Regions from separate parts of the Nocardia sp. NPDC023733 genome, predicted to be linked through region 3. Evidence: riboswitches for the same ligand, from Rfam matches in the RefSeq annotation. Region 3 holds a riboswitch; each other region holds the start of a gene.
The links. Region 3 has a riboswitch for S-adenosylmethionine ahead of AB0F86_RS21200 (bifunctional o-acetylhomoserine/o-acetylserine sulfhydrylase). Riboswitches for the same ligand answer to the same signal wherever they lie in the genome.

Region 1: another riboswitch for S-adenosylmethionine. It lies ahead of AB0F86_RS25300 (LLM class flavin-dependent oxidoreductase); the one in region 3 lies ahead of AB0F86_RS21200 (bifunctional o-acetylhomoserine/o-acetylserine sulfhydrylase).
Region 2: another riboswitch for S-adenosylmethionine. It lies ahead of AB0F86_RS20005 (rhodanese-like domain-containing protein); the one in region 3 lies ahead of AB0F86_RS21200 (bifunctional o-acetylhomoserine/o-acetylserine sulfhydrylase).
Region 4: another riboswitch for S-adenosylmethionine. It lies ahead of AB0F86_RS29075 (aminotransferase class V-fold PLP-dependent enzyme); the one in region 3 lies ahead of AB0F86_RS21200 (bifunctional o-acetylhomoserine/o-acetylserine sulfhydrylase).

The regions. Positions count from the first base shown of each region.
Region 1 covers NZ_JBFAAN010000008.1:85,541-92,595, forward strand. The annotation lists gene AB0F86_RS25280 (carotenoid biosynthesis protein) at 1-701, shown strand, start outside; gene AB0F86_RS25285 (DUF3153 domain-containing protein) at 799-1,542, shown strand; gene AB0F86_RS25290 (glycosyltransferase) at 1,544-2,716, shown strand; gene AB0F86_RS25295 (hypothetical protein) at 2,812-3,519, opposite strand; SAM riboswitch class I at 3,778-3,873, shown strand; gene AB0F86_RS25300 (LLM class flavin-dependent oxidoreductase) at 3,880-4,950, shown strand; gene AB0F86_RS25305 (ABC transporter substrate-binding protein) at 5,001-6,569, shown strand; gene AB0F86_RS25310 (ABC transporter permease) at 6,562-7,055, shown strand, end outside.
Region 2 covers NZ_JBFAAN010000004.1:326,087-333,141, reverse strand. The annotation lists gene AB0F86_RS20035 (PLP-dependent aminotransferase family protein) at 1-77, shown strand, start outside; gene AB0F86_RS20030 (CaiB/BaiF CoA-transferase family protein) at 71-1,159, opposite strand; gene AB0F86_RS20025 (DUF456 domain-containing protein) at 1,287-1,769, shown strand; gene AB0F86_RS20020 (amidohydrolase family protein) at 1,773-2,633, opposite strand; gene AB0F86_RS20015 (FAD-dependent oxidoreductase) at 2,757-4,145, opposite strand; gene AB0F86_RS20010 (hypothetical protein) at 4,337-4,795, shown strand; SAM riboswitch class IV at 4,841-4,958, shown strand; gene AB0F86_RS20005 (rhodanese-like domain-containing protein) at 4,976-5,392, shown strand; gene AB0F86_RS20000 (O-succinylhomoserine sulfhydrylase) at 5,403-6,611, shown strand; gene AB0F86_RS19995 (flotillin family protein) at 6,656-7,055, opposite strand, start outside.
Region 3 covers NZ_JBFAAN010000005.1:202,636-209,690, forward strand. The annotation lists gene AB0F86_RS21185 (oxygenase MpaB family protein) at 1-843, opposite strand, end outside; gene AB0F86_RS21190 (TetR/AcrR family transcriptional regulator) at 995-1,630, shown strand; gene AB0F86_RS21195 (homoserine O-acetyltransferase) at 1,637-2,782, opposite strand; gene AB0F86_RS21200 (bifunctional o-acetylhomoserine/o-acetylserine sulfhydrylase) at 2,779-4,095, opposite strand; SAM riboswitch class IV at 4,173-4,283, opposite strand; gene AB0F86_RS21205 (TetR family transcriptional regulator) at 4,349-5,050, opposite strand; gene AB0F86_RS21210 (MFS transporter) at 5,185-6,678, shown strand; gene AB0F86_RS21215 (NADP-dependent isocitrate dehydrogenase) at 6,965-7,055, shown strand, end outside.
Region 4 covers NZ_JBFAAN010000012.1:57,880-64,934, forward strand. The annotation lists gene AB0F86_RS29040 (MarR family winged helix-turn-helix transcriptional regulator) at 1-385, opposite strand, end outside; gene AB0F86_RS29045 (crotonase/enoyl-CoA hydratase family protein) at 475-1,296, opposite strand; gene AB0F86_RS29050 (YbaK/EbsC family protein) at 1,416-1,892, shown strand; gene AB0F86_RS29055 (flavin reductase family protein) at 1,966-2,508, shown strand; gene AB0F86_RS29060 (hypothetical protein) at 2,521-2,811, shown strand; gene AB0F86_RS29065 (excalibur calcium-binding domain-containing protein) at 2,817-3,098, opposite strand; gene AB0F86_RS29070 (hypothetical protein) at 3,025-3,351, shown strand; gene AB0F86_RS29075 (aminotransferase class V-fold PLP-dependent enzyme) at 3,485-4,798, opposite strand; SAM riboswitch class IV at 4,840-4,954, opposite strand; gene AB0F86_RS29080 (MarR family transcriptional regulator) at 5,126-5,563, shown strand; gene AB0F86_RS29085 (Pls/PosA family non-ribosomal peptide synthetase) at 5,693-7,055, shown strand, end outside.

The DNA.
Region 1 (7,055 bases), on a different contig from region 3:
TGCTGCATGCGGTAACTACTCGTGGGTGGCGGTGGGCAGCAGGGTTTTTCGTCATCGTCTCCGGGATAGGACTCGGGTCCGAGATCGTGGGGACGGCGACGGGGGTGCCCTACGGTGCCTACGTGTACGCGGCGGATCGGCTCGGGCCCGCGCTCGCGGACGTGCCGCTGGTGGTGCCGCTGGCATGGACCGGCGGGCTGTATCCGATCTGGGTCGTCGCGGGCCTGCTCGCCGGGATCGATGCGGCAAGCACCGGTGGCCTCGGAGCGGGAGCCGCCGGGACGGACAGGGTCACCGCGCGAGCCCGCGTCAAACGTGCCGCGCTGCTTGTTGTCGGGGCGGTGGGATGGGATCTGTTTCTCGATCCGCAGATGGTCGCCGACGGGCAGTGGATGTGGTCGGTCACCGACGCCGGTCTGCCGGGGCTGGCGCAGATCCCCTACACCAATTATCTGGGCTGGATGCTCGTCGCATCGGTGATGGCGGCGCTGCTCACCGCACTCGACAGGCTGCTCCCCCGCGCCCACGACCCGTCGGTGGCGGTGCCGCTCGCGGTGTTCGCGTGGACCTGGCTCGGCTCGGCCCTCGCGCACGCGGTGTTCCTCGGTCTTCCCGCCTCGGCGGCCTGGGGTTTCGCCGGGATGGGACTGCTCGGAATCCCGTTGGCTCGCCAGGCTGCCGCACGGTGGCGAAACCCCTGATCGCAGCGGGTGGTGGGAGGCGGTTGGGCCCGTCGTGTGGGTTCTGCGGCCCGAGCCTGGCACGATGTCAACCGTGCAGCCGAGTCTCGTCGCCGACATGCCTTCGCCCTCGCGCCGTTCCGGGCCCGCCCGGCGCGTCGCGGCGGTCGCCGTTCTGCTGGCACTGCTGGTGCCCGCGCTGACCGGATGCCTGCGGGTGCAGGTGTCGATGGGGGTGTCGTCCAACGACCGGGTATCGGGACGGATCGTCGCCGCCGTGGCCCCGCAGGGCCCCGACGACAAGGGCCCGCAGCTGAAGGCGCCCGAATCGCTGGCCGCCAAGGTGCGCGTCGACCCGTACAACCAGGACGGTTACGTCGGCACGCAGGTGTTCTTCGACGATCTGACCTTCGGCGAGGTCGGCCAGCTCGGCAGCCTGTCGGATCAGACCCAGGGCATGTTCACCCTCGAGTTCAAACGCAACGGCGACCTGGTGAGCCTCACCGGCCGCGTCGACCTCGAGTCGGTGCCGCCGCACGGGTCGGACGTGCAGTTCTCCATCGCGTTCCCGTCGCGTGTCGCCAAGACCAACGGCACCCGTGAGGGCGACAACACCGTGTCGTGGAAGCTGCCCGCCGGTGAGTCCTCGACCCTGCGCGCCGAGGTCAAATACGCCGACCCCAACACCCGCTCGTTCGCCGGCTGGGCAGGCATCATGGGCGGCATCACCCTGGCCGTGGCCGCGATGATCGCCGGTCTCGCCTACCGCGACCGCAACCCGCGCCCGCCGAACGCGCCGCGGCCCAACTTCTCGCCCTCGGAGATGTGGCGCGAGATCACCCAGCGCAGGCTAGGCCGCTGACATGGGCGCGGCGGGACGCTACCTGACCTGGGCGGGCACCGGTCTCGCCGTGCTCGGCGCCGGCACCGCCGCCTACAACCTCGCCACCCTGCGCACACTGCCCCGGCAGGTGTCGGGAGTGATCGAACCGGTCACCGTGTGCGTTCCCGCCCGTGACGAAGCCCTGCGGCTGCCCGACCTCATCGCCGATCTGCGCGCCCAGACCGGGGTACCGCGGCTGCGAGTGCTGATCCTCGACGATGCCTCCACCGACGGCACCTACGAGGCCGCACTCGCCGCGATCGGCGGCGACGAACGATTCACCGTGCTCCGCTCGGCCGCCCACCCCGCCCCGGGATGGACCGGAAAGGCCGCCGCCTGTGCGCGGCTGGCCGCCAGGACCGATGCGGCGGCACTGGTCTTCGTCGACGCCGATGTGCGCCTCCAACCGCAGGCGATCGCCGCCGCGGTGACCGAATTGCGCAAGCGCGGCGCGGGTTTGGTGTCGGCGTGGCCGACCCAGGATTCGGGTTCGGTCGCCGAGCAGCTGGTTCAGCCGCTGCTGGCCTGGTCGTGGGCGTCGACGCTTCCGGTGGGTCCGGCCAATCACAGCTTGCGGCCGTCGACGGCGGTGGCGTGCGGGCAGTTCCTCGCCGTCGACGCCGCGGCGTACCGGGAGGGTGGGGGTCACGCCGGTGTGGCGGCCAGCGCCACCGAGGATCTCGATCTCGCGCGGGCGCTGCGGCGGGCGGGTCATCGGACCGCGCTCGTCACCGCCGGGCCCGCCGCCCGCACCCGCATGTACACCGGCGCCGACGACCTCGCCGGCGGCTACACCCGCTGGTTGTGGTCGGCCTACGGCGGCCGGGTCGACACCGGCGCGGCCATCGGTGTCCTTGCCGCCCTTGCCTATTGGGTTCCGCCGCTGGCGGTTCTCGTCGGTCGTGGCCGGGTGCGCCGGGCTGGTCTGCTCGGCTACCTCGCCGCCGTCACCGGTCGGCTCATGGCCCGAGCCGTCGAAACCCGGCGCCCACCCACCGGCGCCGACCTCGGCTCGGCACTGGCCCATCCGGTTTCCGTCGGCTACTACCTCACCCTGTGGGCCCGCTCGCACCGCCTGCATCGCACCGGGCGGCTGCGCTGGAAGCAGCGTCCCCTTGTCGCACCGGAAACACCGCTCGCTCGTCACGGCTGACCCGCGCGGCCCAGGTATTCCACCCCGCTCGGTGCGGCCACCGGACAACGGCAAAGCCGTGCGCTGCCGAACGGTGCGCCCTCGCCGAAACCGGATCAGGCGACCTCGGTGATCCCGACGGTCGGGAAGAAGAAGCACGAGCGGCCCGCGTTGTCGGTGGTACCGAAGACGGCGGCGAGGACAGTGCCCTTCCCGGTGTCGACAGGGACGGCGCGCACACCACCGACGGGGATGGCGGTGCGCAGGAAATCGCGGATGACGTTCTCGGCGAGCGGCCGGAGTTCGGCGGGAACCTCGGGCGGCACCATCGCCCGGACGATGTCGGCGATCGTCCCCATCGAGGCCATCCCGCCCCGGCCGGTGCTGAGGTTGAGCCAGGCCACCTGCATACCGGAAGTCTTGGTGGCGGCCGTGTCCGGTTCCAGGCCGTACGGGAGGAACGTGAACAGCGTCTGGCCTGACTTCACGGCCGTGAGGTCGAGTCCGGGGATCGGGAGGGTGTTCGTCGGCCACGGGCCGGGAACCGCACCCGCGACGGCCGGGACCAGGCCGAAACCGTCGCCGGAACAGTTCGCGGCGACCGTCGGGTACAGGAATGGCTGGATGCCGAGGGCCTCGAGGGTTTCGACGACCGTCTGGTAGGCGGCGAGGAGATCTCCGGGGCCGGCGGTGGGTGTGGCCGGGGCGTCGCGGGTGACGGCCGGCCGCACCGGTGGATCGGCGGCGACGGGGGCGGCCAGCAGCACGGCGGCGGCGCAGGCCGTCAGCGAGGTCAGTGTGGTCAGACGACGCGCAACAGTCACGGCGAACTCCTCATCGACGCTGAGAAGGCCGAGATTACTCCCGAAACCCGGTGAATCACCGCAGGTGAAGTGACCGAGTATTCGGCGCGTCGCGTACCGCCACAGCGGGGGCCAGGGGTGGGTCGACCGGGCCCGACGTCGGCGATTGTGCCCGCACCAGCACCCGATTCCAACCGCTGCGCTCACGCTGATTTCTACCGTTGTGCGCCATCACAGCTGTGCCACATGCTGATCCGGCTCGACGCTTCGGCAGCGGGCACACCATCCAGAGCGACTGAGAGACCTGGCTCTACGACGTCGCAGCAACCCGCCCGTCTGTCCGGGTGTGGGTGCTTCTGCCGGGTTCGATGGAGGAGATCGATGAAATTCCTGCTCATGACGCTGATCACCCGGGTTCCCGATCCGGTGACCGGCGTTGTGCCGAGCACCCGTGATCGTTTCCGTGAGGTTGTCGAACAAGCCAGGCGCGCCGAGGAATTGGGCTTCGACGGGTTCGCGGTCGGCGAACGGCACGAAGACCCATTCCTGTCCGCCGCTCCCCCGGTGGTGCTCAGCCATTTGGCGGCGGTCACCTCGCGGATCACCCTGTTCACCGCAGTCACCACCTTGAGCCTGCTCGACCCGGTGCGCGCCTTCGAGGACTACGCCACGCTCGACAACCTGTCCGACGGGCGGCTCGAACTGATCATCGGCAAGGGCAACGGCACCGCCCAGGCGCAGCTCTACCACGTGACGACCGAGGACCAGTGGGACCGCAACCGCGAAGGATACGAACTGCTGCGAGCACTGTGGAACCGCGACGAAGTGACGTGGTCGGGCCGTTTCCGGCCGCCGCTCACCGACGCACGAGCATTGCCGCGCCCCTTGCAGCCGAAGTTGCGGATCTGGCACGGCAGCGCGACGAGCCGGGAATCGGTGGAACTGGCCGCGCGTCACGGTGACCCGGTGTTCTCGGCGAACGTCACGCACCCGATCGAGCCGTACGCCGAACTGATCCACCACTACCGGCAGCGCTGGGTGGACTACGGTCGCGACCCCGCCGACGCCCTGGTCGGCGCGGGCACGGCCGGTCTGCACGTGGCGCGGACGTCCCAGGAGGCCGTCGAGGTATATCGCCCGCTCTACGAGGCGCGGACCGCGTTGCAGCGGCAGGTGGGCAATCCGGTGGTCTTCGAGACCGTCGAGGATTTCGTCGCCCGTTCCTCCGCCCTGGTGGGCAGCCCGGAACAGGTGATCGACAAGGTCGGCCGGTACCACGAGCAGTTCGGGCACGAGGTGATCCACCTGTCCGCCGATCGTGAGGGCCGAGCCGAGTCCGACTATCTGGACAGTCTCGAACTGTTCCAGGCCGAGGTGGCGCCGGAGTTGCGCCACCGCATCCCGAGCCGTCCCCTGGCCGCAGGCCGTGAATTCGCTGGAGTTGTTTCGTGATTCGACATCGCATCGCCGCGTTCGCCGGTGTTCTCGCCGCCACCACGACGGTGGTCGCCTGCGGCGGCGGTGACACCGTCGGCGGCGGACAAGCCGGTCCCCCACAACCCGGTGGCACCCTGCGCTACGGGCTCTCGCAGGCACCGTCGTGCTCGGATCCCGCCCAGGCCGGGAGCAATCAGACCATCTACGTGACCCGGCAGATCGTGGACTCGCTCACCGATCAGGATCCGGCGACCGGGGCGATCACCCCGTGGCTGGCACGCAGCTGGGAGGTGAGCCCCGATGCGAAGGTCTTCACCTTCACCCTCACCGACGGGGTCACCTTCAGCGACGGCACGCCGCTCACCGCCGAATCGGTACGCGACACCTTCGACGCCGTGGTCCGGCTCGGCGGGGCCAAAGCGCCGCTCGGCGTGAGCTACCTGGCCAACTACGTCGGCACCACCGCGGTCGACAAGCTCACGGCCCGGGTCGAATTCAGCGCGCCGAACGCGCAGTTCCTACAGGCCTCCTCGACCTCGCAGCTGGGCATCCTCGCCCCGTCGACCAATGCGAAGCCGGCGGAGGCGCGCTGCGCGGGCGACAACATCGGCAGCGGACCGTTCACCTACGCCGAGTACAAGCAGGACGTCTCGGTGACGTTGGCCAAACGCGCCGGATACCACTGGGGTTCGGAGGTTTTCGCCCACGAGGGCGAGGCCTACCTCGACCGGATCGAGTTCACCGTCGTGCCCGAGTCGGGGGTGCGCACGGGCAGTCTGGCATCCGGTCAGCTCGACGCGATCAGCGATGCCCTGCCGCAGGACGCGCCGCAGATCGAGGCGGTCGGCGGACGAGTGCTCTCGACGTCGAACCCGGGCCTGGTCTTCGGTTTCCACCCCAATGTGACGCGTGGGCCGTTGCGTGATCCAGCGGTGCGGCAGGCCTTGCTGCCCGCGCTGGATCGGCGTCAGCTGATCGACACGGTCCTGAGCCCGCAGTTCAAACCCGCCACCTCGGTGCTGGCCGCGTCGACCCCCGCCTATACCGACCTCTCGGCCCGGCTGGGCTACGACCCGGCGAAGGCGAAGACGATCCTGGATCAGGCGGGCTGGCTGCCCGGCACCGACGGTATCCGGGTGAAGGGCGGTGAGCGCCTGAGCTTCGGGGTGACCTTCAGTCAGGTGTTCGCGGGCAACCAGGCGATTCTGGAGCTGGTGCAGCAGCAGTTGCGGCAGGTCGGGGTAGATCTGCGGCTCGACCTGGTGTCCTTCTCGGAGCAGACGGCCCGACAGAACAGCAAGGACTACGACGCCGTCTACGGCAACTCCACCCGCGCCGACGGTGACATCCTGCGCACCTCGTTCGCCCTCACCGGCCGCAATCTGTCGGTGCGCGGGCCGGTTCCGGCTCTCGACACCGCCCTCGAACAGCAGCTGGCCACCAACGATCCGGCGGCCCGGGCGGCACTCATCGCGACCGCGCAGCGGGAGATCCTCGACAACGGCCTCTACGTGCCGACGATCGAGTTGTCGCAGGCCATCGGTGCCGCCGCCCACACCCAGGACCTGAAGTTCGAGGCCTCGGCGCGACTGCAGTTCTTCGACACCTGGCTGAGCGGTCACGGCGATGACTGAGCTGATCCGGCGACCCCTCGTGCGATACGTGGGTTCGCGAGTACTGCAAGCGATCTGGGTGCTGTGGGCGGCGTTCACGGTGTCGTTCGTCGTGCTGTACCTGCTGCCCGCCGACCCGGTCTCGATGGCGGCCGACAGCTCCGGCTCCGGCACGCCCGTCGACAAGGCGGCGATCGCGGAGCTGCAGGCCCGCTACGGGCTGGACAAGCCGCTGTGGGAGCAGTACGTCACCGCGCTCGGCAATGCCCTCACCGGTGATCTCGGCCGTTCGGTGAACACCGGACAGCCGGTGACCGAGGCGCTCGGTGACGCCCTGCCCGCCACGCTCGGATTGGCCTCGCTCGCATTGTTTTTCGCCGTGATCGGTGGAACGGTCCTGGCGTTCGCCGCCACCTATACGCGTCGGCCGTGGCTGCGCAACACCTTGAGTGCGCTACCGCCGCTGGGTGTTTCGGTGCCGACCTTCTGGACCGGGCTGTTGCTGTT
Region 2 (7,055 bases), on a different contig from region 3:
TGAAGTCGATCGCCGCCGCCTATACCGCGCTCACGCCGCGCGCCGCCGACCCACTCCAGCCGCTCACCTGCTACTGAGCCCAGACATCCTCGATCGGCGTCGCCGCGCTCGGCGGCGGCGTGGGGGTGCCGCCCTGGGTGCGCGAGAACCGCGGCGCGGGCGCGTGCTGCACCACGTCCTCGATCTCGATCAGTCCCTCGCGGGCGCGGATGTGCTCGTTCTGGGTGGCCTCGGTGAAGGTGAGCACCGGGGTGGTGCAGGCATCGGTGCCATCGAAGATGGCGGTCCACTCGTCGCGGGTCTTGCTCTTGAACTTCTCGGTGAACAGCTTGCGCAGCTGCTCCTGGCCGTCCGGGTCGAGCTGCTGGGGCAGGCCCTCCGGGTCGATGCCGAGACCGGCGAGCAGCTGCTCGTAGAACTGCGGTTCGATCGCGCCGACCGCCATGTACTTACCGTCGGCGGTTTCGTAGGTGTCGTAGAACGCCATCCCGGTGTCGAGCAGGTTCTCACCGCGCTCGTCCGACCACAGGCCCACGCCGCGCATGCCCCAGACGAAGTGCGAAAGGGCAAGTGCCCCATCGACCATCGCCGCATCGATCACCTGTCCCTTGCCCGAGGTCGCACGCTCGACGAGCGCGGCGAGCACACCGGTCACCAGGAACATCGAACCGCCACCGAAGTCGCCGACCATGTTCAGCGGCGGCACCGGCCGCTCACCCTTGCGCCCGATGGCGTTGAGCACGCCGGTGAGCGAGATGTAGTTGATGTCGTGGCCCGCGCGGTCGGCCATCGGACCGTACTGACCCCACCCGGTCATCCGGCCGTAGATCAGGCGCGGGTTGCGCGCGAGCGCGTCGTCGGGGCCCAGGCCCATCCGCTCGGTGACGCCGGGCCGGAAGCCCTCGAGCAGCACGTCGGCCTTCTCGACCAGGTCGAGCACCTTGGCCACATCGGCGGGGTTCTTCAGATCCGCCTCGACGATGGTGCGTCCGCGCCACTGCGGGCGCTCGATGAACCCGGGCAGCTGCCGGGGCCGCTGCACCCGCACCACGTCGGCGCCGAGATCGGCCAGTAGCAGGGCGGCGTGCGGGCCCGGGCCGATCCCGGCCAGCTCGATGACCTTGATGCCCGCGAGGGGGCCCTGACCGGTGGTGCTCACGTGGTGACCTCATTCGTCGTCGAACGGTATTGACAATCCGACAATAGCGTCGCGGTGGCGGCACCGGTAGACCATGCGGGAGAATTCGCACCAGCGCGACTCGGCGCGATATGGGAGGAACCCGGTAGTGAGCGTATGGGGTGAGGTCCTCGTCGGCCTCGTCATTCTGGTCGGCATCATCGGCGTGATCGTGCCCATCCTGCCCGGGGTGATCCTGATCTTCGCGGCCGTCGCGGTGTGGGCGTTCCTCACCGGCGGTGCGGGCGCCTGGACGGTGTTCGCCATCGCCTCGGTGGCGCTGATCCTGTCGGGCGTCGTGAAATACACCTGGCCGGGGCGGCGCATGCGCGAAGCGGGCGTGTCGAACCGAGCGTTGCTCGTCGGCGCCGTCTTCGGCATCGTCGGGTTCTTCGTGATCCCCGTGGTCGGGTTGTTCATCGGGTTCGTGCTCGGCGTGTACGTGGCGGAACTTCAGCGGTTGAAGACCCATGAAACCGCCTGGCCCGCAACGATGCACGCGCTCAAGGGTGTCGGCTTGTCGATGCTCGTGGAACTGTTCGGCGCGCTGGTCGCGTCCGGAGTGTGGCTCGCCGGGGCGCTGTTCGTCTGAGGCTCAGGGTCTTTCGATGATCGGGAGCGGGCGGGTCTTGTCGTCGCCCGCGCCGGGCAGTGCTGATCGGGGAATCGGCAGGGTCGGGTTGTCGTGGGGCGCAACCTGCTCGGGCTCTGGCCTGTGTACGGGGGGCAGGCGGTAGCACTCGCGGGCGTTGTCCTCGAGCACGGCGTGCATGTCGGCGCCGACCACCTGGCAGATCAGGTCGATATCGGCATCCTCGAACGGTCGGCCCGCCCGGGTGCCGGGCAGATCGGAGCCGAACATCAGGGCGCGGGGATTCACGGTGTGGATGCGCCGCAGCGTTTCGGCCACATCCATGTCGACCCGGCCGAAACCGGTGGCCTTCACCCTCGCGCCGCGATCGACCAGATCCAGCAGGTAGGGCAGGCCCTCGGCCGACATCCCGAGGTGGTCGATGGACAGGGCGGGCAGTTTGGAGATCACCGGTTGCAACGATGCGAGCATCTGGCCGTCGATGTAGAGCTCCACGTGCCATCCGGCCAGTTCATGGGCCCGCAAGGCCTGCAATGTCATCTGGGTGATGTCGGCGGCGGCGCGTTTGAGGTTGAACCGGATCGCCCGCACGCCCGCCCGGTCGAGCTCGAGAATCTCCTCGTCACCGGCATCCAGATCCAGCCGGGTGACGCCGACCCACTCCGGACCCAGCTCGCTCAGGGCGGCCTTCAGGTATGTCTGATCGGTCCCTTGGAACGATGCGCTGACAACGGCACCACCGCGAACATCGAAGTGCGCCATCCGCTTTCGATAATCGGCGATCGTGTAGGGCTCCGGCAGGTAGCCCTCGTTCTCGATCAGCGGGAACCGCGGATCGATGATGTGAACATGCGCGTCGAACACTTGTACAGAATGCCTCGAGCTAGGCGGATCGGCCGACTTCGGCCGAGATGACAGGCGAGTACGCGCGGAAAAGGCCGGTGGGCGAGGGTGCTGATCTCGCGTCCACCGGCCTTGTCATCGCTGTTACGCCTTGTGGGGCTCGCTCGCGCGGAGCATGTCTTCGCGTTCCACGACCTTGACGCGCTCGCGGCCTTCGGGTTCGCCGAGGGCGCGTTCGTGGGCGTCGAGGCGGTACCAGCCGGCCCAGGTGGTGAACGGGATGCCTTTGCCCTCGAGGAACTCGGTGACGGCGTCGAGTTCCGGCTTGGGGGCCGGGGTGAAGTTCTTCGCGTCGTCGAGCAGGCAGGCGATGGTCTCGTTGGCGTCGCCCTTGGTGTGGCCGATCAGGCCGACGGGGCCGCGCTTGATCCAGCCGGTGACGTAGGTGGCGGGCATGAAGCGGGCGTTGCCTTCGGCGCTCTCGTCGGCGATCACGCGACCGGCCTCGTTGGGCACGGTGCCTGCCTGATCGTCGAACGGCAGCTGGTTGATGTTCTGCGACAGGTAGCCGACGGCGCGGTACACGGCCTGCACGTCCCACTGCTTGAACTCGCCGGTGCCCTTGACGTTGCCGGTGCCGTCGAGCTGGGTGCGCTCGGTCTTGAGACCGACGACGCGGCCGTTCTCGTCGCCGACGATCTCGGCGGGCGACTCGAAGAAGTGCAGGAACAGCTTGTGCGGGCGATCGCCCTGGTCGCGGATGGCCCACTGCTCGAGGGTGTTGGCGACCATGTCGACCTGCTTGGAGTTGCGGCGCGCGGCCTCGGAACCCTCGTCGTAGTCGATGTCCTCGGGGTCGACGATCACCTCGATGGTGGGCGAGTGGTCGAGTTCACGCAGCTCGAGGGGGGTGAACTTGGCCTGCGCGGGACCGCGACGCCCGAAGACGTGCACCTCCACGGCCTTGTTCTCCTTGAGTCCCTTGTAGACGTTCGGCGGGATCTCGGTGGGCAGCAGCTCGTCGCCGGTCTTGGCGAGCACGCGCGCCACGTCGAGGGCCACGTTGCCGACACCGAGCACGGCGACCTTCTCGGCATCCAGCGGCCACGAACGCGGCACGTCGGGGTGCCCGTCGTACCAGGAGACGAAGTCGGCGGCACCGTAGGAACCGTCGAGATCGATGCCGGGGATCGGCAGCGCGCGGTCGGCGTTGGCGCCGGTGGAGAAGATCACCGCGTCGTAGAACTGACGCAGGTCGTCGAGGGTGATGTCGGTGCCGTAGTCGATGTTGCCGAGCAGGCGCACCTGATCCTTGTCGAGCACCTTGTGCAGGGCGGTGATGATGCCCTTGATGCGCGGGTGGTCGGGCGCCACGCCGTAGCGGATGAGACCGAAGGGCGCGGGCATGCGCTCGTAGAGGTCGATGCTGACCTCGGCATCGGACTTCATCAAGGCGTCGGCGGCGTAGATACCGGCCGGTCCCGCACCCACGATCGCGATGCGAAGCGGGCGAGTCGCTGTCTGTTCGGTCATTGTCTACGCGCACCCTTTGGTCGAGAAACGATGTGACGGCGTCAACTTAGCTTAGGCTAAGTCGCGATCCGGCTGTTGGCAGCTGCCGTCCTCATCGGCGGCAGGCCGTAATCAACGCGATTCTAGCTGCGGTGTTGCGGCTACCCGGCGCGCGGTGTAGCTGTCCGCCCCGGGTCTGTCAGGATTACAACATGAACGAGGAGCAAACTGGCTCGGACGATCAGCCCATCGAGGTCGATCAGACCGACAAGCGGTCCATCGTCCCGTTCGTCGCGGCCGCGGTGATCGCGGTGGTCGTGCTCATCAGCATCGTCGTCGGCGGGCTCCTCGCGCCCGCTGAGAAAAATGTCACAGAGGCCGATCGGCTCGCGGCCGCCGTCACCAATTATATCGACGCGCGCTCGCGCACCGATCAGCGTCCGCCGCCCGGGGTGGCCTGCCCCGGTTTCGACGAGGCGAAATCGGGCCTCACCGAACGGCTCGGCGGCCCGGAATCAGCGGCGACGATCGACAAGAAGGGCTTTGCCAACGCCACCGTGAACGGCAACCGGGCCAAGATCGACGCCACGGTTTCGGTGGGCGGGCAGTCGACGTCGAGCACGTGGAATCTCACCCGGGCCGACGGCGCCTGGCTGGTGTGCACCCCCTGAGGGGTTTGACACGGTGACCAGTGCCGGGGCAATCTCAGATCGCAAGGTCATGAGTACCAGCGCCAAGCCCCGGCTCGCTGGTCGGCAACCCTCCTCCGCGGTGGGGTGCTCCGGGTGACGACCTGGCCGTGTGCTGGACTCCCCGCCACGGCAAGAGCGGATTCACGCAGGAGGATCGACATGAGTTACGCCGGCGACATCACCCCTGAGAAGGCGTGGGAGATTCTGACCGAGCATCCCGACGCGGTGCTGGTCGACGTGCGCACCGAAGGCGAGTGGGCCCACATCGGCATCCCCGACACCAGCTCCATCGAGCGCCCCGCGCACTTCATCGAATGGGTCGACGGCACCGGCGCGCGCAACCCGCGCTTCGGTGAGCAGCTCGAACAGGTCCTCGCCGACCGCCCGGCCGATGCCCCTGTGGTGTTCCTCTGTCGCTCGGGTCAGCGCTCGGCGCATGCGGCGACGGTGGCGACCGCGGCGGGGATCACCCCCTCCTACAACGTGCTCGACGGTTTCGAGGGCGGCCTCGACGCGTTCGGGCAGCGCGGCAGCACCGGCTGGCGCGCCGTCGGCCTGCCGTGGCGCCAGGCATAAGGAGACTCGCATGATCACCGGTGGTTCCTTCGACAAGCCGCTGCCGGAAGGGGTCGGCCCCGCCACCCTCGGCGTGCGCGGTGGCCTGCGCCGTTCCGGATTCGACGAGACGTCCGAGGCGCTGTATCTGACTTCCGGCTTCGTCTACGAGAACGCCGAGGCCGCCGAGGCCGCGTTCACCGGCGATGTCGAGCACTTCGTCTACTCCCGCTTCGGCAACCCGACGGTCGCCATGTTCGAGGAGCGCATCCGCCTGCTCGACGGCGCCGAGGCCGCGTTCGCGACCGCCTCGGGCATGTCGGCGGTCTTCACCGCGCTGGGCGCGCTGCTGAAGGCGGGTGACCGGCTCGTCGCCGCGCGCAGCCTGTTCGGCTCCTGCTTCGTGGTGTGCAACGAGATCCTGCCGCGCTGGGGCATCGAGACCGTCTTCGTCGACGGCGACGACCTCGACCAGTGGGAACAGGCCCTGTCGGTACCCACCCAGGCCGTGTTCTTCGAAACCCCGGCCAACCCGATGCAAACCCTGGTCGACGTGCGCAAGGTCACCGAACTGGCCCACGCCGCGGGCGCGAAAGTGGTGCTGGACAACGTCTTCGCCACCCCGCTGCTGCAGCGGGGGTTCGAACTCGGCGCCGACGTGGTCGTCTACTCCGGCACCAAGCACATCGACGGCCAGGGCCGCGTACTCGGCGGCGCCATCCTCGGCGCCAAGGACTACATCGATGGTCCGGTGAAAACCCTTATGCGCCATACCGGTCCGGCTCTGAGCCCCTTCAACGCCTGGACCTTGCTCAAGGGCTTGGAGACGATGCCGCTGCGCGTGCGTCAATCCACCGAATCGGCGCTGAAGGTCGCCGAATTCCTGGAGACGAACAAGTCGGTCGAATGGGTGAAATACCCGTTCCTGCAGTCACATCCGCAACACGCCTTGGCGCAGGAGCAGATGTCGGGCGGCGGCACCGTCGTCACTTTCGCCCTGCACGGCGACGACGGCAAGAAGCGCGCCTTCGAGGTACTCAACCGTCTGCGCATCATCGACATCTCCAACAACCTCGGCGACGCCAAGACGATGATCACCCACCCGGCCACGACCACTCACCGGGCCATGGGTCCGGATGGCCGCGCCTCGATCGGCCTGTCCGACGGCGTGGTCCGCATCTCGGTCGGCCTGGAAGACATCGAAGACCTCCTGGGCGACCTCGACCACGCCCTCAGCTGATCCGCCGAAACGGCCCGCCGGACTCCCGGCGGGCCGTTTCGGTTTCAGGCCTTGTCGACCTCGCCGTTGGACAGGGCCTTCTGCAGCGAGTTGAAGACCGTCAACCCCTGGCCGACCATGCCGTTGACCAGTTCGCTCACGCCGTCGGGTCCGTTGAGGACGGTGAGGTTGGCGTTGGCGAGGCCGTTGGAGGCCTGGCGGACGATCTCGGGGAGTTGCTCGATGAGCAGCTGGTCGAGGGCGATGCGGTTGTTGGAGGCGGCGGCCTCGGCCTGGATGCGGGTGCGGTCGGCCTCGGCCTCGGCGAGGATACGGACCCGTTCCGCCTCGGCGAGTGCGGGTTTCACGACTTCGGCCTGAAGTTCCTGCTCGCGCAGTTCGGCGTTCTTGCGTGCCTGTTCGGCCTGGGCGGTGAGGACTTCCTGCCGGGCGACGGCGTCGGCG
Region 3 (7,055 bases):
GGCGTGCGCGGCCAGGATCTTCCCCGACATCGGCGCGATATACGGCGCGGCCTTGATCATGGCCCAGTTGTCGCGCCGCGCGGCGGTCCAGGCGATCGCCTTCGCCGGAATCCGCACCAGCGGGTCGATTACCGGCGGAACGGCGAACCGGCCGAGTGTCCGCATCCACCGCGGCAGGCTCGGGATGCTCGCCAGCGAGAGCAGCCGGCTGCCGATCGCGAAGTGCCAGCCCTTGCTCGGCGGCGTCCACAGCAGGTAGTGCATGCCCTCGACGGCCCGCTCGGTGACACACAGTCGCGGCCGCACCCGGTCGAAATAGGCGCGGACCTCGTCCCGGTTGCGTGGCACGTCGGCAGGCTTGCAGGTCTGCAGCTCGGCGGCGACCGCGCACTCGGCCCAGTAGCGGTCCTCCTCGTCGGGGCTCAGCGGTCCCGGCCCGTACATCTCGTAGGCCTTGAGTACCGAATGCCAGCCGGTGATGTGGATCCACAGCTGGGAGTCGGGGCTGTTGGCGCTGTAGCGCTTGCCGCTCACCGGTTCGATGCCCGTCATCGGTGCGTGCACCCGCATCAGGTGCTCGGCGGCCTGGACGGCGGTCCGCCCGTCACCGACCGCGACCAGCAGGAAGTACGCAAGGGTGTGGTCGAGGCGAGTGGCCGGATTGTCGTAGATGCCGTGGGAGTCGGCCACGGCGGCGGTCAGGAACGGGTCGAAGTGTTCGAGGGTGACCGCGCGCTGGAAACCGATGAGGGCGGTCGGTGCCGCCCAGACTTTCCAGCTGGGGGAGTCCGGCCCGAAGAATCCGTAGTCGTCGCGGCGCAGGGTGGTCGGATCGAAGGCCATGGCACGTGCTCCTTTGCACAGCTGAGGCGAACCTCGCAATGAATACAACGCCACCGTAGCAATCGCTCGTATCGAATACAACGGTTGCGTAGGATTTCTGTGCGCGGCACGCGAGGTATCGTCGTCCGGACGGAAAGGCAGGTGAGGACCGATGACCGCCACGCGCGATCAACGACCGCGCCGCCGCTATGCCCCGCGTCTGCCGCCGGAACAACGCCGCGCGCAACTGCTCGACGCCGCGTTCACCGTGCTCGGCCGGATGGAACTGCACGAACTGAGCATGGAAGCCGTCGCCCAAGCGGCCGGTGTCGGAAAACCGGTGCTGTACACGGTGTTCAAGACCCGTGCCGAACTCGTCGAGGCCCTGCTCGAGCGGGAACGTGAACGTGGGCTCGAGCAGATCGCCGACACCCTGCCGCGGGATCTGCTCGGTGTCGATCCGGTGGCGGCCGCCTCGGCGACGGTCGAGGCGTTCGTCGATGTGGCACTGGCGAATCCGACCCGCTGGCGCCTGATCCTCGCCACCCCGGCCAGTGCGCCCGCCGAATACCGTGCCGCGCTGCGCGATTCCCGCGCCGACATCCTCGATCGGGCGCAAGCACTTGTCCGCGTGGGGATCTCGCTGTCGCCGCGCTGGTCGGACATGGACGCCGAACTGCTGGCGAACTCCACACTCACCGTCGCCGAGATGCTCGGCAGGCTGGCGGTGAGCTCGCCGCAGGAGTACCCGCGCGAACGCCTGCAGGCCTACGTGCGGTCGATCGTCGCGTTGCTCACCGCGTCCTGAGCGCGCTCAGCGGTTTTCGCGGGCCAATCGCATCGTTTCGGTGAGCAGTTTGGACACCGCCGCCGCCTCGGTGAGGAAGCCGTCGTGGCCGTCGCGGGAGTGCACGATCTCCAAACCCGCACAGCCGGGCAGACCTTCGGCCAGCTCGGCCTGAGTATGCAAGGGGTACAGGCGATCCGAGTCGACGCCGCCGACCACGCACGGAACCGGGGTGGACGCGAGCGCGGCGGCCACACCACCGCGGCCGCGGCCCACGTCGTGCCGGTTCATGGCCTCGCTGAGCAGCACATAGGTGGCCGGGTCGAAACGCTGGCCGAGCTTGTCGGCCTGGTGCTCGAGGTAGCTCTGCACCGCGTACCGGCCGCCAGCCCACGGGTCCTCGTCGCCCTGGGCACGATTGGCGAAGCGATGCTCGAGCTCGCCCTCGGTGCGGTAGGTGAGGTGGGCGATGCGCCGGGCCAGGCCCATGCCCGTCATCGGCGCGCGCCCGGTGCCGTGATAGTTGCCGTCCTGCCAGTCCGGATCGGCGGTGATGATGGCCATCTGGGTGGTCTGGGTGCCGATCTGATCGGCGGTGGCGCGTGCGCCGACGGCCAGCACCAGCGCCGCCGACACCCGCTCCGGATGTCCGATGATCCACTCGAGCACTCGCATGCCACCCATCGACCCGCCGACGACGGCACCGAGCCGCTCGATGCCGAGCAGGTCGAGCAACTGTGCCTCGGCGGTCACCTGATCGCGGATGGTCACCCAGGGAAACCGTGCGCCCCAAGGCTTTCCGTCGGGCGCGAGAGACGACGGGCCCGTGCTGCCCTTACAGCCACCGAGCACATTGGTGGCGATCACACACCACTCGTCGGTGTCGATCGGCGCGCCGGGCCCGACCATGCCCTCCCACCAGCCGGGCGCCCCGTCGGGCCCACCGACGACATGCGAGTCGCCGGTGAGCGCGTGTTCGACGAGCACCACATTGTCGAGCGTGGGGGACAGCTCACCCCACCGTTGCACCGCCAGCCGCACATCGGGGACGACCGCGCCGTTCTCCAGCGTCACGTCCCCGATGGCGACCACACCGAGTCGCCCGTCCGGTGGTGGCAGCAGGGCCACCCCGGTGCCGGGACGGGTGATCGGCGATTCGGTGCTCACAGTCACGTCGTCGCCGCCGCGAAACCGGCCCGCAGATCGGCCAGGATGTCGTCGATTCCCTCGATACCCACCGCGAGCCGGACCAGGCCGGGAGTGACTCCGGCGGCCAGTTGCTCCTCCGGTGTCAACTGCGAGTGCGTGGTCGACGCCGGGTGGATCACGAGAGAACGCACATCACCGATGTTAGCCACATGGCTGTGCAGGCTGAGCGCGTCCACGAACTTCTTGCCCGCGTCGACACCGCCTGCCAGCTCGAACGACACGATCGCGCCCGCACCCTTGGGCGCCAACTGCTTGGCCCGCTCGTGCCAGGGCGAGGACTCGAGTCCCGCGTAGTGCACCGCGTCGACACCGGGCTGCGCGGCGACGAACTTCGCCACCTCGACCGCGTTGCTCACGTGCCGTTCCACCCGCAGGCTCAGCGTCTCGATGCCCTGGGCGATGAGGAAGGCGTTGAACGGCGACACCGCCGCACCGAGGTCGCGCAGCAACTGCACGCGGGCCTTGAGCGCGAACGCCGGTGCGCCGAGATCGGCGAACACCGCACCGTGGTAGCTCGGATCGGGCTCGGTGAAGCCGGGGAACCGGGCGTTGCCCTCGGCGTCCTGCACGGTCCAGTCGAAGGTGCCGCCGTCGACGATCACGCCCGCCACCGCGGCGCCGTGACCACCGAGGTACTTCGTGGCCGAGTGCACCACGATGTCGGCGCCGTGGGCGAGCGGCTGGATCAGGTACGGCGTGGCGACGGTGTTGTCGACGATCAGCGGCAGCCCGTTCTCGTGGGCGACACCGGCGATACCGGGGATGTCGAACACCGCGCTGCTCGGGTTGGCGATGGTCTCGCCGTAGAACGCCTTGGTGTTGGGGCGGATCGCGGCCTGCCACTGCGCGAGGTCGTCGGGGTCCTCGACGAACGACACCTCGATGCCGAGCTTGGGCAGCGAGTAGTGGAAGAGGTTGTAGGTGCCGCCGTAGAGGTGCGGGCTGGACACGATGTGGTCACCGGCGCCCGCCAGATTCAGGATGGCGTAGGTCTCGGCCGCCTGGCCCGAGGCCACCAGCAGCGCCGCGACGCCGCCTTCGAGGGCGGCGACCCGCTGCTCCACCGCGTCCTGGGTGGGGTTCATGATCCGGGTGTAGATGTTGCCCGGTTCGGCGAGCCCGAACAGCGCGGCGGCGTGCTCGGTGTCGCGGAAGGTGTAGGAGGTGGTCTGGTAGATCGGCAGTGCCCGCGCGTTGGTGGTCGCGTCGGGGGCCTGGCCCGCGTGGATCTGCTTGGTCTCGAACGACCAGTTCTCGGGCAGGGCGGCGTCGGTCATGGTCAATGCTCCAGGGGTTGTGCGTCAGGGTTCAGCTGGGGCGGATCGACTGACAACAACACATGGGGTCCTCCTGAAATGCGCGCTTGCTCCCGACCTTCGGGAGCCCGGTCATCACCCGGAGCACCCCACCGCAGCTGGAGGGTTGCCGACCAGCGAGCCGGGGCTTCGCGCTGGTACTCATGACCTTGGACGACATGTTAACCGGACATCGCGCCGGTGGGGAAACTTCCCCCGCGTTTCCTGCCTCACATCACCGCGCCGCCGGTGCGGCGAAGCCTGGCGTGTCGTCGGCCGGTGCGCCGCAGACCTGCCGCAACCCGTGATACGCGCGCAGGATCGCGTCGCGGGTGACCCGCACCGCCGCCTCCGGCGAGGTGGGCAGTACGTGATCGGTGTCGGCGACCGCGAGGTGACACAGCGTCTGCCACGTGCCCGCGACCAGTTTCACCAGAAAGTCGTCGGGTGTGGTCCCCATCCGGCGGGCCAGCTCCTCGCACACCGCCACGTTCTTCTTCTCCGCGTATTCCAGGGCCCGCGCGTTGACCGCCTGGCTGGCCCGCATGATCCGCTGCGTCTGCAGGAACTGGTGCAGGAACCGCAGACCGTCGGCATCGGCCTCGGACTCGACAACCTGGAGGTAGGCGCCGCACAGCGCTCGCAGTTCGTTGCCGGTATCGGGCTGACCGCGCAGCGCGACGGCGACGGCGTGGCCGAAGTCGTCGATCGGGGCGAGCACGATGTCCTCCTTGAGCGCGAAGTACCGGTTGACGGTGCGGGGGGATACGTCGGCCCCGGCGGCGATCTGCTCGACGGTGGTCGCGTCGAAGCCCTGTGTATCGCACAGGTCGAGTCCGATCGCGACGATCGCGGCCCTGGTCTGCGCCTTCTTGCGCTCGCGCAGGCTCGGCGGAGCCGGCCGGTCGGAGGCGGTCGGAGTGGTCGAGTCGAGCATTTCGCCAGCTTAGCGTCTCAGCGCGACCACCTGTCGCAACCTGCCAAGTGGCGCGTTCGGACAAATTTATCTTGACGCCAATTGTCGTACGGTGCCAGGATTGGCCGACGCATGCCGAGCGATGAGGAGCCCAGGTGACCGGCACCGAACTGAAACCCGAAGATGCTGCAGCACCGGCGAATTCGATGCGATGGTGGGCGCTCGTCGTGCTCTCCGCCGCGCAGCTGATGGTGGTGCTCGATGCCACCGTCATCACCATCGCGCTGCCGTACGCCCAGCGCGACCTCGCCATCACCGACGGCGACAAACAATGGGCCATCACCGCCTACACGCTGATCTTCGGCGGGCTGCTGCTGCTCGGCGGGCGGATGGCCGACTACCTGGGCCGCCGCCGCATCTTCCTGGTCGGCCTCGTCGGTTTCGCCGTCGCCTCGGCGCTGGCGGGCCTGGCGCAGAACACCGTGCAGTTGTTCCTCGGCCGCGGACTCCAGGGTGCGTTCGCCGCCCTGCTCGCGCCCGCGGCGCTGTCGCTGCTGTCGGTGATCTTCACCGATGTGCGCGAGCGGGCCCGCGCGTTCGCGGTATTCGCCGGGATCACCGCCGGTGGGGTGGCGTTCGGGCTGATCGTCGGCGGCGCGCTCACCGAGTTCGCGTCCTGGCGGTGGACGTTGCTGATCAACACCCCGATCGCCCTCGTCGCGGTGGCCGGCGCGCTCGCCGTGATCGCCCGCGACATCCCCGCACCGCGCACCGGCGGCTACGACCTGCCCGGCGCCGTCACCGTGACTCTCGGCCTGGTCGCGATCGTCTACGGATTCAGCCGGGCCGCCGAGCACGGCTGGCTGTCGCCGAGCACGTTCGGACTGCTCGGTGCCGGTTCCGCGTTGCTCCTGGCCTTCGTCGTCATCGAGGCACGATCGACGAATCCGCTGCTGCCCCTTCGCATTCCCGGGGAGATCAACCGCGGCGGCGCTTTGCTCACCGCGCTGCTGATCCCCATCGCGATGTTCGCCATGTTCCTGTTCCTCAGCTTCTACTACCAGAACACCCTCGGATATTCGCCGCTCGAGGCGGGCATCGCGTTCCTGCCGTTCCCGATCGGCATCGGCATCGCGGCGGGCATCACCAGTTCGCTGCTGCCCAAGTTCGGCCCGCGCCCGGTGATGGTGGTCGGCGCCCTGCTCGGAGTGGTCGGGCTGGTCTGGCTGGCGCAGCTGAGTTACGGCGACGGTTACGCGCTGAGCGTGCTGCCCGCCCAGGTGGTGATGGCCTTCGGTATGGGCCCGCTGTTCGTCGGTATGCAGGCCGTCGCGCTGCACCAGGTGCGCGCCGAGGATTCCGGTGTCGCCAGCGCCCTGCTCAATGCCGCCCAGCAGGTCGGCGGCGCGGTGGGCACCGCACTGCTCACCACGCTGTCGGTGCAGGCCGCCGAGCACTACGTCGCCGAGCACCCCACCGTCGACCATCTCGTCGAACGCGCCTCGATCTACAGCTACGACGTCGCCTTCTACGTCGGAGCGGGCTTCTTCCTCGCCGCCGCCGTCGTGATCGCCCTGATGATCAGGGACAAGCCGGAGAATCTGATCGAAGGCGACGAGCGCGCGACGGCCGCGCCGATTGTCGTCTGACCAGGGACGGGCAGGTCCGCGAGGCCCTCGCCGGGGTTACCGCCCGGTAACCGATCGAAGGCAGATGGGGTGCGGGTGCGCGGAGTAGTTTCGAGGTGTGCCGCACAGCGGGACCTCCCGTCGCGGTGAGGTCCCGGGCAGCAGTACGCTCGTCATGTTTGCACCTACACGTCCCGCAGACAACGCGGGGCATATACGTTGTCTGTTGGAACTGCTGGGGTCCGCTCACAAGCGTGTTCGCCCGGCCGTGCAATGAGGGCACCCACCGAGGAGGACACGAAGATCCATGTCCAAGATCAAGGTTGAAGGCACCGTCGTAGAACTCGACGGCGACGAGATGACCCGGATCATCTGGCAGTTCATCAAGGACAAGCTGA
Region 4 (7,055 bases), on a different contig from region 3:
CGCGGTCGGGTTCGGGCCAGTCCTGGGTGACGATGGTGATGGATTCGCGACGCCGCTCCCGGATCCGGTCGGCGGTCTCGCGGCCGTAGTCGGTGGCAGCCAGCACGGTGGCGCGGCCGTCGTCGGGGTCGGCCATGCGGACCACGAGCCCGCGTTCCACCAGCTGCGCCACCTGCCTGCTCACCGTCGAGGCATCCGAATTCACCGCCTCGGCCAATGCGCCCGAGCGCATCGGCCCGTCGCAGACCAGCCGGAACAGCACAACGAAGCCCGCCGGTTCGATGCCCGAGCGGTCCTTCATCTGGGCGAGGGCGCGGTCGCGCAGCCGGTGCAGGCGGACGAGTTGGACGGCGATCGTGTCGATCGCCGGGTCGTACTCCGTCACCGCATCACCCTTTACTTGTATCAGTCAACTAGTTGTGTAATGCAAGTATGTGGGCAGACCGGCTGCCGGGGCAACCGTTTAAGCTGGCTTTACTCGCCCTTGAACTGCGGGGCGCGCTTCTGGAAGACCGCGGTCATCGCCTCGGTGAGGTCGTGCGAGGGCAGGAACGCCGCGTTCCACGCCGAGACGTAGCGCAGGCCGTCGGCCACACCCGGAGCGGTGCGGTGCTCGAGCACATCCTTGATGCCCTGCACCACCAGCGGCGGATTGTCGGCGATCTCGCGCGCCATCGCGTGCGCCGCCGCGAGCACCGCTTCCTGATCGGCGAACACCTCGTTCACCAGACCGATCCGCTCGGCCCGGGCCGCGTCGATATCCTTTGCGGTGTAGGCCAATTCGCGCAGGTGACCCTCACCGATGATGCCCGGCAGACGCTGCAGCGAACCGATATCGGCCACGATCGCCACCTTCGCCTCACGCAGGCTGAACTTGGCGTCGGCGCTGGCCAGGCGGATGTCGGCGGCCGCGATCAGGTCGAGCCCGCCACCGATGCACCAGCCCGACACCGCCGCGATCACCGGCTTCACGCAGGTGGCCACCGAGGTGACGGAGTCCTGCATGCGCCGGACCTCCTTGAGGAACTCGGTGCGCTTGGCCGCCTTGGCGCCGTCGGCCAGCACCGGGCCGAGCGTGCCACCCATCGCGGCCAGGTCGAGGCCGTAGGAGAAATGCTTGCCCGACCCGGTGAGCACCACGGCGCGCACCTGCGGATCGGCGTCCAGCTCGGCGAAGATCTCCGGCAGTTCGCGCCAGAAATCCGGTCCCATCGCATTGCCCTTGCCGGGCCCGGTCAGGGTGACCTGGGCGATATTGTCGGCGATCTCGACGGCGAAGGCCTTCCATTCACTCATGCGCTGATTATGGCCTCATCGGGTGCGCCCACCCCGTCCGGCGTCCGGAGCGAATTCGCGGCAACCCGAAAATCTCACTCTCCCGGCATAATTCGACCGACCGTCCTACTCTGGATGACATGCGCAGGTCGTCCTTGCCGATGGTCGCGTGCCGGGTGGCCGACACGCTCATCGCGCGCGGCCACCACGGCGTCATCGTCTCCCCCGACACGCCGACCACCAGCGCCATCGATGCCGCGCGCGCCTTCGGTGCCCACCCCAGCGCCATCACCACCGCGCAGCTGTTCCTCCTCGACAACGACCCGGTCCTGCTGCTGGTAGCCGCCCATCACCAGGTGGACCTGCACCGCACCGGCCCCCGCCTCGAAGGAAAGCTCACCCCCTGCCCCACCGCCCTCGCCGAGCGCGTCACCGGTCAGCCCATCACCGGCACCGCCCCCGTCGGCCACCCGACCAACCTGCCCACCTGGGTCGACACCGCCCTGGCCGCCCACCGCGAAATCTGGGCCGCGGGCGGCCACCCCACCACCGTCTTCCGTACCAGCTACCGCGAACTCATCCGCATCACCGCGGGATTGCCGGTGGACATCGACTGAAGGGTTTTCCTCGGCGTGAGCCTGTCCATAGGCGGGCTCGGATGGCGGGCGTAGTTTGGGGCCTGTGGGTGATATGCAACGAACTCCGGCCGACCTCGTCGTTCCCGACGACCTGAGTGGGATCACCGCCGAGCAGTATCGGGCGTCGATGCGGCACTATCCGGCAGGCGTCACGGTGGTGACGATCGGCGCCGAGACCGGTCCGGTGGGTTTCACCGCCACCTCGTTCGCGTCGCTGTCGCTGGAACCGCCGCTGGTGTCGTTCAATATCGCGCACACCTCGTCGAGCATCGCGGCCCTGCGCGCCGCCGATTCCGTGGTCATCCATTTCCTCGGCGAACACCAGCACCACCTGGCCCACCGCTTCTCCCGCTCCGCCGCCGACCGCTTCACCGACCGAGCCCTCTGGACCACCCTCGACACCGGCGAACCGATCCTGCACGGCACCCCCATCTGGCTCCGCACCACCATCCACCAACTCATCGACCTGGGCGACCACACCCTCGCGGTAGGCCTGGTAACCCGAGTCCACGACGAATCAGCCGACTCCCCCTCCGCCGCCCCTCTGCTGTATTACAACGGCAGATACCACCGCCCCACCCCTCTCGACACGTAGATCGGATTCTCCATGAGCGAGTTCCGGGTGACCGGCGTCTACCCCGTCAGCTTCCGACCCGCTCGCTACGTAACCGGCTATGCCAGCGGAAATTTCGTCACGGGCGACACCGTCGAACTGCGGCGAGCGGATAGCTCGATCGCCCGCGGTGTCCTACAGGGCATGCACATCCACCTCAGCCCTCGCGGCGAACACTCGTTGTTCTTCTCGGACGACATTTCCGAACACGTCCGCGTCGACGATGTCATCCACACGGTCGACACCACGACCTGCCCGCTCTCCGGCCACGGAGACGACAAGTAGCCGCCTCATTCGCAGGCGACTCCATCGCTGTTCCCGTCCAGTCCTGGACGGTAACCGGGCTCGCCGCGAAGGATGGGCGCCGCTCCTGCCGCTCGTGCGGCGGTGCAGTTCTTGTAGTAGACCCCGGCGGGTGACGGCGCCTCGGGCCGGGGCAAATCGACCGTGGGCGGCGGCACGTACGGCGTAGTCGCCGGCGGGGGCGGGGCAATCGGCGTGATGATCGGCGGGGCCGAGGTGACCGTCGTTGTCGGTACCACCACCGTCGGACGCGCCACCGTCGTCGTCACCGTCGCGACCGGTGGCGGCGCAATCGGTGCCGCTGTCTCGACCGAGGTAGGGGGCAAGACCATCGAGGTGGTCGACGATGGGACGACGCGCGTCGTCGAGGTCGACACGATCTTGTCCGGCTCCGATTCGCCGAACACCGCTCCGATTACCGAGAGCCCACACAATCCGAGAACACCGATTCCGACCACCCACGGCCATCGCAGCTTCTTGTCGCGCTGTCTCGGCGGACGAGCCCACGGATCGGGTGGCTGAATCGGTCGCGTCATTATTTCCCCTTAGAAGTACCTGGTAGGTCGGGGGCTTCATCGCGACCGATTCGGGGCTCGTTACCCAATCCGGTGACACGCCAAACGCATTGGTCGAACTTTGCTTCCCGATCAGCCGATCAGCCGATGAGGCAAGGGGTGGCGCCGGTGGGGTCGGGGGTGAGGGGGCGGGTTTCGGGGGTGGGGTTCCAGTGGCCGTTGGTTGGTGCGTAGGTCCAGGTGGGGCCGGTGGTTACCAGGGTGGTGAGGGCGGTGATCAGGCGGTCGATGTCGGCGGGGGTGGTGCCGAGGCCGATGCTGGCGCGGAGGGCGGCGTCGAGGCCGAGACTCGTCAGGAGCGGATGGGCGCAGAAACGGCCGTCGCGCAGGCCGATGGCGTGTTCGGCGGAGAGGTAGGCGGCGACGTGGCCGGGGGTGTAGCCGTCGACGGTGAAGGCGACGATGCCGACGGAGTCGGGGCTGTCGGACCAGATGCGGACGGGTCGCACACCGGGGATCGCGGCGAGGCCGTCGCGCAGCCGGTCGGCCAGGGCGCGTTCGTGAGTGACCAGTTCCTCGGGGTCGAGGGCGGCGAGCGCGTCACAGGCGGCGGCGATGGCGGCCGCGCCGAGGACATTGGGTGAGCCGGCTTCGTGGCGTTGCGGCGCCGGCGCCCACTCTGCTTCCGCCACACCGACATTGCGCACCGCACCGCCACCGGCCAGGTACGGATCGGCCGCGTCGAGCCAGTCGCGCCTGCCGACGAGCACCCCGGATCCGAACGGCGCGTACAGCTTGTGCCCGGAGAAGGCCAGGTAGTCGATGCCGCTCTCGCGCAAGGAGATCCGCCGGTGCGGCGCCAGCTGGGCGGCGTCGACGAGAATCCGCGCACCACACAGATGCGCGATATGGGCCAGCCGCGCCAGCGGCAGCACCTCACCGGTCACATTCGACGCGCCGGTGACGGCGAGCAGAGCCGCCGGCCTGCTGCACAATTCGGCGACGATCCGCTGAATGGTCTCCTCGAGCGTCGCGGCGGCCCGGACAACCCTTCGCCCGTTGCGCGTCCACGGCAGGAAGTTGGCGTGGTGTTCGATATCGAGCACCACCGTCTCCCCCGGCACGCATCCGGCCAGCAGGTTCAGCGAGTCGGTGGTGTTGCGGGTGAACACCACGACCTGGTCGTCGGCGGCGTCGAGGAACCGGGCGACCGAGCCGCGCGAGGCCTCGTAGCACTCGGTGGAGATCCGCGAGGCGTACCCGGCGCCGCGGTGCACGCTGGCGTAGTACGGCAGCAGTTGCGAAATCCGGTCGGTGACCTGGCGCAATGCAGGTGCGCTCGCCGCGTAGTCGAAGTTGGCGTAGGTGCTCGTGCCGCCCTGGACGAGCGGAACGCGCAGGTCGGCACCGGAAACGGCGGCGAGGGCACAGGTGGGGTCGATAACAGCGGTCATGACGAATATCCCGTCGGCTCAGGGACTCACCACGTAGAGAGAGTCCGCGCTTGCCGCGTCCACTTCGGACGTCGGCCTGGTCGTCACCCGGAGCACCCCACCGCGGAGGAGGGTTGCCGACCAGCTAGCCGGGGCTTGTCGCTGGTACTCGTGACCTGGCATCGAGATTGGCAGACGATCCGGGCCGCTGTCAACCACCGATCGAAAGATGTTGCTCGCCACCATGTCTCGATTGCCCCTGGATTGCCCATGCGCCAACAGGCGGCAATCCCGATCATGGACACCCCAAATGATTGAGTCCCCCCACTATTTGCTAGAGTGGCCGCCATGCCTTCGACCACGAACCCCGAACGCGGCCTGGCGCGCTACCCGGTGTACGCGCTCGGCAGGCTCACCAAAGCCATGCACGCCGAGATCGACGTCCCGCTGCGTGACCACTGGGTGCTCACCTTCATCGAGGAGAACGCCGACCTCACCCAGAAGAAAGTCGGCGAGTCACTCGGCATCGACCGCAGCGAGGTGGTCCGCCTGATCGACGCACTGGAGGGCGCGGGCCTGGTCGAACGCACCCGCGACGGCAAGGATCGCCGCAAATACCGGCTGCGTATCACCGAAGCGGGCCGCAAGCAGTGCAAGCGCACCGACAAGCTGATCGCCGAGGCCACCGCTCGCGCCCTCGCCCGGCTCGACGCCGACGAACAGGCCACCCTGCACCGGCTCGCGCTCACCGCACTCGGCGAGACACCCGCGGCGCCCGCCCCGTAGCTGCCGGGCGCGCCCGACAACTCCCGGTACCGTTGGCAACTGGTGACCATCCCGTTTGCCCTCCGGTAACCCGACCGTGAAACAACAGACACCGATGGGGGTCAACCGATGAGAGGTGGACTGAGCACGATGCTCGAGCCACGCACCGAGGGCCCGGCGAACCGGCGGCACGATCCGCTGCTGCGCGCCGATCTGGCCGCGCCGCCACGCACCCTGGTCGACATTCTCACCAGCACTGCCCTGGCCCACCCCGACGCGCCCGCGATCGACGACGGCACGACCGTGCTCAGTTACATGGAGCTGGTCGCCGCGATCGAAGCCAGGATGACCGAGCTCGCCGAGGCCGGGGTCCGCCCGGGCGACCGGGTGGGCGTGCGGATGCCCTCGGGCAGCGCCGCGCTGTACGTCACCATTCTCGCGGTGCTCTACTGCGGTGCCGCCTACGTGCCCGTCGACGCCGACGATCCGGAGGAACGTGCCCGGCTCGTCTTCGGTGAGGCGCGGGTGAGCGCGATCGCGACCGCCGCGGGCATCGAGTCCGACACCGCCGTCGCGGGCAACGGTCACAGCGATCCGCACACCCTGCCCACTCCCGCCGACGATGCCTGGATCATCTTCACCTCCGGTTCCACCGGCACCCCGAAAGGTGTTGCGGTGACCCACCGCAACGCCGCCGCCTTCGTCGACGCCGAGGCCCGGTTGTTCCTGCGCGACGCCCCGATCGGCCCCGGCGACCGTGTGCTGGCAGGCCTGTCGGTGGCGTTCGACGCCTCCTGCGAGGAGATGTGGCTGGCCTGGCGCAACGGCGCCTGCCTCGTTCCCGCCCCGCGCGACCTGGTCCGCACCGGCGCCGACCTCGGGCCGTGGTTGATGCGCCGCGAGATCAGTGTCGTCTCCACAGTGCCGACACTGGCCGCCACGTGGCCCTCGGATGCCCTGGAATCGGTGCGGCTGCTGATCTTCGGTGGCGAGGCCGTGCCGCCGGAGCTGGCCGAACGTCTGGCGGGTGCCGACCGCGAGGTGTGGAACACCTACGGCCCCACCGAGGCGACGGTGGTCGCGTGCGCGGCGCTGCTCACCGGTGAAATGCCGGTGCGCATCGGTCTGCCGCTCGACGGCTGGGACCTCACTGTCGTTGACCCGCAGGGCAATCCGGTACCGACGGGCGAAACCGGTGAACTCGTGATCGGCGGTGTCGGCCTGGCCCGCTACCTCGACCCGGCCAAGGATGCCGAGAAGTACGCACCGCTGCCGTCGCTCGGTTGGGAACGCGCTTATCGCAGTGGCGATCTCGTGCGCAACGACCCCGAGGGCCTGATCTTCCTCGGCCGCGCCGACGATCAGATCAAGATCGGTGGCCGCCGCATCGAACTCGGCGAGATCGACAATGCCCTGCAGCATCTGCCCGGCGTGAGCGGTGCGGCCGCCGCGATCCGGACCACCAAGGCGGGCAACAAGATCCTCGTCGGCTACCTCACCGGCGCCGGACCGG